DNA from 3 places in the Kocuria sp. WN036 genome. Region 1 is predicted to be linked to each of the others. Evidence: riboswitches for the same ligand, from Rfam matches in the RefSeq annotation. Region 1 holds a riboswitch; each other region holds the start of a gene.
What was found. Region 1 has a riboswitch for cyclic di-AMP ahead of CK505_RS08205 (C40 family peptidase). Riboswitches for the same ligand answer to the same signal wherever they lie in the genome.

Region 1 (3,266 bases):
CCCCGTGTTGGCGGGTGAGTCCATCACCGGTCACGGCGACGACGGAAAGACACCGCAACGAGAGCCCCGCAGACCGCGACATCAGGCCCTGGGAGCACGGTTGCTCCCAGCGGGAACCCGGCTTCCTCCGCTACTGTCGAGGACGACACCTCCCGGCGCCGCGGCGCGGCCTGAGCCTGACGCGGGGCTGTCCGGTGAGCCTGCCCGAGTACCCTGAGGAGCACGACCGCCGTGGAGACCGACCGGCTCAGATCGCTGTCCCCGCACGGATCCGCGGCACCACCGGCCGGACCCGACAACTTGCAGTGCTCCCGCAAGGGCTGCGGCGCGGACGCTGCGTGGCGGATCCGCTGGAACAACCCGCGCATCCACACCCCACACCACCGCAAGAGCTGGCTGGCGTGCCCCGACCACCGCGAGAACCTCGAGAGGTTCCTCCGCGCCCAGGGCTTCTGGAAGGACACCGTCCCGCTCGGCCAAGGCGGGCCCGCCGGGCAGGACCGACCGTGAGCGACGACCGGTTCCAGCTCAGCGGGAAATGGCTCGACTTCTCTCTGTGGGCCGGCGCCGCCGCGGCGGTCTCCGTGGACCTGGCCGACTGGCAGATGGACCGCAACGACCACCCCCTCGGGTAGGAGGCGGTCATTTCGCAAGGGCATGGCAGGCGTCGCCACGGCGAGGCGGATATCTTGTTGGCGTCTCGAGCGGCCGATGCCGTTGCCCGCTCGCCCCGCCGGTTGGAGGCCCCCTGTGAAGCGCACCAGCACCGCCCTCGTCCTGGGGTGCGCCCTGGTCCTGCCCGGATATACCGGCAGTATCGAGGAAGCAGCAGACGAAGCATCCTCCGGATTTCCCGTTGCCGCAAACGGAATCAACGTCTTGGAGGCGGCCGTGTCGATGCCGTCTGAACACTGACCCCCGGGCGTGCCCCTAAGGCCATGCAGTCGAATCACCTGCCGGCGAACACATCGATTCCTGTCCTGCCCTTGAGCGTGCCCGTTCTTCCTCTACACGCTGAAGGCATGAAGATTCGATGAAGAAATGTGCTTCGTTCGGATGGCGGATGGCGGATTACGGCAGATATGAGTGCGCGCTGAATTTATCCTCCCGATATTCTCCGAAGCCACCGCCCGAGAGCCTCGATCGCTTTTCTTACCCTACGCGCGTAAACCGCCCACCGCAGCCACCGGCGGTCTCCCAGTGCTGACAGGCCGCCGCAGGCGTGCCGAGGGTGTGCATCTTCGGGCCCACCAGGGACTCTCCCCGGCCACGCCCCCGCTAACGGTGAACACCCTGACGTTCCCGCTCGAAACGAAGCTCCGCTGGGTCGGGAACACGGTGCTGAGCACCCTCGGCAACCAAGGCGACCACCCGATCAGCGGCCGTGACCAAAACGTGACATTAGGGGGTGGGCCCTGTATCGTCCTCCGCGTGCCGAGAGCTGATCTTCTTGGCGCCCCCGTGGCACATCGCCGAGTTCTGCCGGTGCCCGGGGTTCCTGAAGAGAAATCGCTTGGCAGAAGCGGGGGAACCATTACCGGTCCCGGTGTACCGGGGCCTTGGGGTTAAGCCGTGCAGAGCGCGTGCGTTCTGCGGCCGGGTGTCTCCCACCCGCATCCGACAGCTCACCTCGTAGGCAAAGGGAGGAATCCACCCATGTCGCTTTTCACGCAGAACACTGCCCGCCACCGCGCCGAGACCTCCTCGCGCGCCGTGCGCACCACCACCGTCGTCGCCGCCGCCGGCGCAGCACTGGTGGGCTCCATCGCTCCGGCCCAGGCCTACGCCGAGATCCCCGCCGCCTCCGGGTCCTCCTATGCGGCTCCGGCCTCGGCGATGGCCGATCTGGCCTCCTACACCTACCAGGCCCCGGTCGCCGCGCAGCCCGCCGCCCCCGCCGACCAGGCCCCGGCCCCGCAGCAGAGCGCCGCCACCTCGAGCGTGAGCCCGCAGTCCACCGCCACCACCGAACTCGCCCCGGCCGCCGGCGGCATCGTGGGCACGGCCATGCAGGGTGTGGGCACCGGCTACGTCTGGGGCGGGACCTCCTTCGGGGCCTGGGACTGCTCCGGATTCACCGGCTGGGTCTACGCCCAGAACGGCATCGACATCCCCCGCACCAGCTCCCAGCAGATCGCCGCGGCCACCCCGACCGCCACCCCGCAGCCCGGTGACCTGGTGTCCCAGAACGGTGGCAACCACATCGGCATCTACATCGGTGGCGGCAAGATGGTCTCTGCGTTGAACCCGACCCAGGGCACCTTCGTCCACTCCGTCAACGCCATGCCCGTCGACGGGTACTACACCTACCGCTGAGCCGGACTCGCTGCTGCGGTGCCCCACATGGTCACCGCAGCAGATCCCCGGACCGCTCTCACCCGGGGCCGGACCGCCTCTACCTCACGCGCACCTGCTGCGCCCTTCACCTGCTGCGGGAGTGCTCCTCTCCGAAAGCACCCCCGTCGGACATCGGTCGTTTCGGTGACACCGTCCGGGATCAGGCCTGCACTGGGGCGGTGAGTGATGCGCTGGGCGCGGCCTGAACCAGTTTCCGCGGCTAACCGGCCGACCACTTGAGTCCGGCGCCCGCGTCTCCACCGTCCAGACCCAGACCGATGTCCTCGTCGACTGCTCCCCGGGGGCGCCCACATCGGGGTCCATCCCGGCGGCGGCGAGGCCGTGCACGGCGGCCGGAACGGCCACCAGGCGGTCCTCGACAGCGTCAACGTCGGCTCCGGGCCGGTCCAGGTTTGCCTACGCTGAGCCGGTTCAGGCATCACATACTCCGGGTGCGTCCTCTTTGAACGACCAGCAAGGAGTGCGCACCCGGTCCTCACATCCCGCCCCAGGCCTGGATCTTCTGCGTCGTCGCCGTTAGCCACCGAGGACGCGCCTCTCCTGCGCTCGAGGATGCACACTCGCCGACATGTCCAGGAGTGGATGGTGGACGATCTTCCGAAGAAGGCCTTGCAGGAAAGGCTCAGCGCAGTGAGCTACTGTCCTGCCCGTTCATGAGGAGCAAGACCCTTTTTGGGCCTTTCAAGGAGGACGCATGGCTGGCGGTACGGACCCGGAGCGGGCGCGGCAGCAACGTGCTGCGCTGCTGGATCAGCACTGGGCGGCCGATGCCCGGGCCACCCGCAGGCGGCGGCTCCTGGCGGGCGCGGGCGCGGTGACGGCTGTCGCGGCGGTCGGGGCCCTGGTGACGGTGGCGGTGATCAACGATCCCCCGCCCCAGGCGCGGGAGGACATCGAGATCGCCGGGC
Region 2 (3,266 bases), on a different contig from region 1:
CAGGCCCAGGAGCACCTCGTGGCCGGAGGGCAGGCCGAGGAACTGCGCGAGGCCCTCCCGCACCGAGCCCACGAGCTCCTGCACCGGCGCCTGGCGGTGGGAAGTGCCGAGCAGGCCGGCCCCGGCGCGCGACACGGCCTCGACCTGTGCCGGACGGATCTTGGAGGGGCCGGCGCCGAAGCGGCCGTCGGCGGGCAGCAGGTGCTGGGGGATGGTGACGTGTGCGGGCAACGGGCGCTCCCTCGTGGGTGACGTGCGGCGGGTGGTGCGCGACGGGCACGGCCGCCGCGGAGGCCGCTCGCGCCGTTCGCGACTCGGCCCATTCTGCCCCACCCGCGGACGGCGGGCCCCGCGGGCGCCTCCTCCCTCCGGGCGGCCGGAGGGCTCGCGCACTAAGCTCGTGCGGGAAGACCGGACCGGGCGGGATCCCCGGGCCGGGACGGCCGGACGAAGGATGACTGAGGCATGAGCGACCTGATCGACACCACGGAGATGTACCTGCGGACCGTCCTCGAGCTCGAGGAGGAGGGGATCACGCCGATGCGGGCACGGATCGTCGAGCGCCTCGACCACTCCGGGCCCACGGTCTCGCAGACGGTGTCCAGGATGGAGCGGGACGGGCTGCTGACGGTGGGCCAGGACCGGTCGCTGCTGCTCACCCCTGCCGGCCGTGAGCGTGCGGTGCAGGTGATGCGCAAGCACCGGCTGGCGGAGCGGCTGCTCGCCGACGTCATCGGCCTGGACCTCGCCCAGGTGCACGACGAGGCGTGCCGGTGGGAGCACGTGATGAGCGAGCAGGTCGAGCGGCGGCTCGTGGACCTGCTGCACAGCCCCCGGTACTCGCCGTACGGCACGCCGATCCCCGGTCTGGCCGCCCTCGGGGTCGAGGAGAGCCCCGCAGCGGCGCACCCCTCCCTGCTCGACGCCGCCCGCCACGACCCGGACGGGGCGCACACCGTGGCGCTGCTGCCGGAGGTGGTCCAGGCGGACGCGGACCTCCTGGGCGTGCTGAGCGACGTGGGAGTGCTCACCGGGGCGGAGGTCACGGCCCGGGTGGACGGTCAGATCGTGCGCATCGAGGTGGCGGCCACGGGGCGGTCCGCGGAGATCGACCTGCGCACCGCCGCGGCCATCCGCGTCCTCGCTCCCTGAGGCGCCGCCGTCTCCCGGAGCGGGGCGGCGAACGGTTCTTCCCGGGTGTGGGGACGTTCACAAGCCACTTTCGGCCAGTCCGGCCCGAGCCGGACCCCGGAGGCGCGGCTTCCCTGGTGACAGGCGGATTCCCAGGGCGCTCGAAGACACTGCACAGCTCGTCACAGGTGCGAATTGATTCGACTTTTCCTCTCAATAGCTACTCATTGAGACCCGCAGCGTTGTCCGGCTGTTATCTGTCGTGATCAAAACGTGACACTTCCGTAATCTGTCATGTACTGTTCAACGCGTGCCGATCACTGGTCGGATCGGCGCCCTCGGAGCACATCGCCGAATTCTGCCGGTGCCCGTGGCCTCTACACAGAAACTGCTTGGCAGAAGCGGGGGAACCACTTTCGGTCCCGGTGATCCGGGTCCTTGGGGTTAAGTCGTCAGAGCGCGTGCGTTCTGCGGCCGGGTGTCTCCCACCCGAATCCGACAGCTCACCTCGTAGGCAAAGGGAGGAACTCAACCATGTCGCTTTTCACGCTGAACGCTGCCCGCCACCGTGCCGAGACCACCTCGCACGTCGTGCGCAACACCACCATCGCCGCCGCTGCCGGCGCCGCGATGATCGGCTCCGTCGCCCCGGCCCAGGCCTTCGCCCAGGCTCCCGTCGAGACCGGCGCGGCCTACTCGGCCCCGGCCTCCGCCTCGCTGGCCGAGTACTCCTCGTACACCTACCAGGCCCCGGTCGCCGCGCAGCCCGCCGCTCCCGCCTACGAGGCCCCGGCCCCGGCCCCGCAGCAGACCGCCGCCACCTCGAGCGTCACCCCGCAGTCCACCGCCACCACCGAGATCGCCCCGGCCGCCGGCGGCGTCGTGGGCACCGCGATGTCCGCGCAGGGTGCGGGCTACGTCTACGGCGGCACCGCCTACGGCGCCTGGGACTGCTCCGGCTTCACCCAGTGGGTCTTCGCCCAGAACGGCATCGACCTGCCCCGGACCACCTGGTCCCAGTTCGCGGCGGGCACCCCCACCGCCACCCCGCAGCCCGGTGACCTCGTCTCGCAGAACGGCGGCGCCCACGTGGGCATCTACATCGGCGGCGGCAAGATGATCTCCGCCCTCAACCCGACCCAGGGCACCCAGGTCCACTCCGTCAACGCCATGCAGCTGGACGGCTACTACACCTTCTGATCCGGTCCGCCGCCCGCGACGACCCCGCTCGTCGCGGGCGGCACCCGATCACCCCCCCCCCCCCCCACGCCGCACGCCGAGAACCGCTCTCCCGGTTCCCGGCGGTGCCTGCTGTCCGACCGGACGGCGCCCCCCTCCTCCGCTCGCCGGCCGTCGTTCCCGATCCCGGAACGCACCCCTGCCGGACACCGGCCCACCCCGCGCACTGCCCGGGGCGATCCGTGCTGTCACCCGCGCCCTCCGGCAGGCCCGGCTCCGAAAGAAAGTCGTCTGAACTCCTCATGACCCGTGATCTGACCTCCTCGAACGGCATCGGCTCGCTCTTCTCCGGCAAGGCCCGCACCGTGGCCGCCGTGGCCGCCTTCTCCGGGCTGGCCCTCGCCACCACCGTCTCCGTGCAGGCCGCTCCGGCCCAGGACGCCTCCGCCGACGCCCCGCTGTCCGCCGTGGCCGCGGCCACCCCCGCCGCGGCGCCCGCCGTGTCCCTCGAGCCCGTCGCCCACGTGCAGAAGGTCGAGTCCGACCGGAAGTCCGAGAAGAAGGTCGAGAAGAAGGCCGAGCGGCAGAAGGTCGAGACCCCGGTCGTCGCGGCTCCCGCCGTGGCCGCTCCGGCGCCGAAGGCCGCCGCCGCGCCCGCTCCGGTCGCCGCCCCGAAGCCGGCCGTGCAGGCGGCTCCGGCCCCGAAGGCCGCCGCCGCGCCCGCCCCGAAGCCGGCCCCGAAGCCCGCACCGGTCGCCGCCCCGAAGCCGGCCGTGCAGGCGGCTCCGGCTCCGAAGCCCGCCGCCGCGCCCGCCCCGAAGCCGGCCGTGCAGGCCGCTCCGGCCACCCAGCGCACCGTCACCCCGCAGAGCTCGGCCTCCGGCAAGGGCGCGACCATCTCCTCCGCCGCCATGGGCCAGCTCGGCGTGGGCCAGGACTGCACCGCGCTCGTCACC
Region 3 (3,266 bases), on a different contig from region 1:
GGAGGCGGAGGCAGGCTGGTGCGTCGGGGACGCGACCGCCGCGGTCGCCCCGGCACCGCTGAGGGCCAGCGCCAGGGCCGTCCCGGCGGCCAGGTGCTTGAACGTCGACGTCATGACGAATCTCTCTTTCGCAGCAGCCCGTACTGGACCTGCACATCGTGGTGTTTGCTCTGTTCAGCCTCGGGTCGAGGCGGACCGATCCATCCACGGTAGCCCCGCCGCAGCTGGCTTCGCCGGGCTGGGAGGGCTGGGCGGTAGATCTTCACTGAACCTTCAAGAGCGGGCCCATCAGGCGGCCAGATCGGGGTGTTCCCCGGCGGTGGATGGGTGCAGGCATCTCCGGTTCTGACCGACCGATCCTGGATGCTGATCAGGTGGGGGGCACACCCGCCGCCCGCCACGAGCGGCATTCGTGGCGGACGGAGGGTTGGCTCAGCGGAAGGTGACGTAGCCGACCGTCGGCATGGCATTCACGCTGTGCACGAAGGTGCCCTGGGTGGGATTCAGCGCGGAGATCATCTTGCCGCCACCAAGGTAGATCCCGATGTGGGCCCCGCCGTTCTGGACGACGAGGTCGCCAGGCTGCGGGTCGGTGGTCAGGGTGCCGGCCGCCCACTGCTGCTGGCTAGTGCGGGGGAGGTCGATGCCCTGCTGGGCGTAGACCCACTGGGTGAAGCCGGAGCAGTCCCAGGCGCCGAAGTCCGTGCCGCCCCAGACGTAACCGGTGCCGGCTCCCTGCATCGCTGTGCCCACGATCCCGGAGGCGCCGGTAATTTCGGTGATGTCCGCCGATTGGGTGGACACCGCCACGGCCGATGTAGCCTGCTCGGGCGCGGCCGGGGCCTGGGAAGAGGCGGTGGAGACGGTCTGCGGGGCGGCCGCGGGCTGGGAGGCCGCCGAGGTGTAAGTCGTCAGTGCGGACGCGGGGGTCGCGTAGGCGGGGGCGGTCTCTGCGGGGACCTCGGCGTAGGCCTGGGCCGGGGCGATGGAGCCGATGAGCACCGCACCGGCGGTGGCAGCGATCGTGGTGTTGCGCACGGCGTGAGAGGTGGTCTCGGCACGGTGGCGGGCAGCGTGGCGCTTGAAAACAGTCATGGGTGAGTTCCTCCCTTTGCCTACGAGGTGAGCTGTCGGATGCGGGTGGGAGACACCCGGCCGGCAGAGCGCACGCGCTCTGCCGGCTTAACCCCAAGGCCCCGGATCACCGGGACCGAAAATGGTTCCCCCGCTTCTGCCAAGCGATATCTCTTCAGGAACCTCGAGCACCGGCAGAATTCGGCGATGTGCACGAGGGCGCCGACCGGATCAGTCATCGGCACGCAGTGGACAGTAGCCCATCCATAACGAAAGTGTCACGTTTAGGTCACGGCCTGGATTCTCTCCTCAGTCGGGAGCGGGAAGCTGTGATTCCGGCCTCGGAAAAATACGCCCCGAGGAAGTGAAACCGTCACGCAGCAGGACCCGTCGCGTAGCTCACACCGGTCTTTCAAAGCGCTCTGACTAGGACACATGGCATGGTGGCGCGCGTTTCGCTGGACGCAGCCGACAGCGACAGGGCTCTGCAACCATGCGCAGTCTTCAGCGCGGGCCGGGCCAGCACCAAGATTGTTGGGGAGGATTTTCAAGGTGGCTCACAGTTTGGGAGGGCTTCGGAAGTGCCCTTCCGAGGCCTTAGGGCAGGGTTTCTTCATGAAATCTCCATATTCAGCCCGCTGCACCGATGTAGAGGCCAGGTAGTGAGGCGGGATCGCGGATTCTTGAGGCGTTGATCTTCATCAAATCTTCAAGCTTTCGGGTCGCGTCACACAGAATCGGCAGTTTACTGTCGATGACATGGCGGGCTGGCTCCGGCCGGTTCGTCTCCTCGACCGAACCGACGAAGGAGCAAGCCATGACCCATCACGTGAGCGCGATGCTGGAGACCTACCCGAAGGACCTCGGGGGAGTGGACCAGGGCAAGCTGGCGGCCTGTATCGAGGCCTGCTTCGAGTGCGCCCAGACCTGCACCGCTTGTGCCGATGCCTGCCTGTCCGAGGACATGGTCGCCGAGCTGACCAAGTGCATCCGCACCAATCTCGACTGCGCGGACCTGTGCGAGGCCACCGGGCGGGTGCTCTCCCGGCACACCGGCTACGACGCGAACATCACCTTGGACGCGATCCGGGTCTGCCAGATGGCGTGCAAGGCGTGTGCTGATGAGTGCGAGCAGCACGCGGACATGCACGAGCACTGCCGGATCTGTGCTGAGGCCTGCCGTCGCTGCGAGGCCGCCTGTGCGGCACTGGTCGCCTCCCTGGGCTGAGCCCAGACTCGCGCTGACCCACGGACGCCGATGACCGGCCTCCGTCGGTGAAAGAGGAGCCTGATGGGCTGATCGGGCGTGCCCGGATGCGGGTTCCCTCTTCCCCCCGCCCCTTGTTCAGTACAGCTCTGCCCGCGCGGTTTGTTCACGCGCAGGGTACGGGGCTGATGACCGAGCCGGCACCTCGGGGTCGAGCTCCTTCATTGCGGAAGAGAGACATCATCATGCGTTCCATCCAGTTCCCTGGCCGTCGCACGGCGGCCGCCGCCTCCACCGTTGTCGTCGCCACGGCCCTGTGGGGCGGGGCCAGCGCCCCAGTGTTCGCCCACGGACAGGTGACCACCCCGGTCTCGTCCCACGCCCAGGATCAGGCCCCGGAGGACATGCTCGGCCCCGATCCCACCTCCCCGACCGCCTACGAATTCGGTGAGACCCTGGCCGGTTTGGAGGGCGAGCAGCTGGAGGTCACTTTCCTGGCCGAGATCATTGGCCACCACCAGGCCGCGATCGAGATGGCCCAGCTGGAGCTCGAGCGCGGGACCAGCCCGGACATCCGCACCCACGCGGAGAACATCATCGCCAGCCAGCAGCACCAGATCGACCAGTTCACCACCTGGTTGGAGGAGTGGTACGGGTTGACCCCGGAAGAGGCCAAGGCTCAGGCCCCGGAGGAAGCACAGGAGGAGATGAAGATCCTGGAGGAGGAGACCCGGATGATGGTCGAAGAACTGGCCGCTGTTGAGGCTGGCGAGGACTTCGACGTCGCTTTCGTGCAGAAGATGATCCCGCACCACAACGGCGGGATCGTCGAGTTCCTCGAGCTGCAGTCCCGCGCTGATCATGCTCAGCTGCGGGTGGCCTCCAGCGCTGGGATCACCGCGCAACAGGCGCAGATCGCGGACTTCCGCACCTGGCTGGCCGGCCAGAACTGAACGAGCACGCTCATGGTGAGGGGCCCGTCCAC

Region 2: another riboswitch for cyclic di-AMP. It lies ahead of CK505_RS08810 (C40 family peptidase); the one in region 1 lies ahead of CK505_RS08205 (C40 family peptidase).
Region 3: another riboswitch for cyclic di-AMP. It lies ahead of CK505_RS18580 (C40 family peptidase); the one in region 1 lies ahead of CK505_RS08205 (C40 family peptidase).

What each region holds. Positions count from the first base shown of each region.
Region 1 is NZ_NSKF01000010.1:45,388-48,653, forward strand. It holds gene CK505_RS08200 (hypothetical protein) at 232-510, shown strand; gene CK505_RS18840 (hypothetical protein) at 507-635, shown strand; gene CK505_RS18425 (hypothetical protein) at 751-915, shown strand; cyclic di-AMP (ydaO/yuaA leader) riboswitch at 1,461-1,651, shown strand; gene CK505_RS08205 (C40 family peptidase) at 1,657-2,316, shown strand; gene CK505_RS08210 (DUF3105 domain-containing protein) at 3,053-3,266, shown strand, end outside.
Region 2 is NZ_NSKF01000011.1:60,720-63,985, forward strand. It holds gene serC (phosphoserine transaminase) at 1-231, opposite strand, end outside; gene CK505_RS08805 (metal-dependent transcriptional regulator) at 466-1,152, shown strand; cyclic di-AMP (ydaO/yuaA leader) riboswitch at 1,471-1,660, shown strand; gene CK505_RS08810 (C40 family peptidase) at 1,666-2,331, shown strand; gene CK505_RS08815 (C40 family peptidase) at 2,613-3,266, shown strand, end outside.
Region 3 is NZ_NSKF01000035.1:9,434-12,699, reverse strand. It holds gene CK505_RS16265 (DUF305 domain-containing protein) at 1-114, opposite strand, end outside; gene CK505_RS18580 (C40 family peptidase) at 433-1,095, opposite strand; cyclic di-AMP (ydaO/yuaA leader) riboswitch at 1,101-1,291, opposite strand; gene CK505_RS18280 (hypothetical protein) at 1,705-1,893, opposite strand; gene CK505_RS16255 (four-helix bundle copper-binding protein) at 1,892-2,302, shown strand; gene CK505_RS16250 (DUF305 domain-containing protein) at 2,527-3,234, shown strand.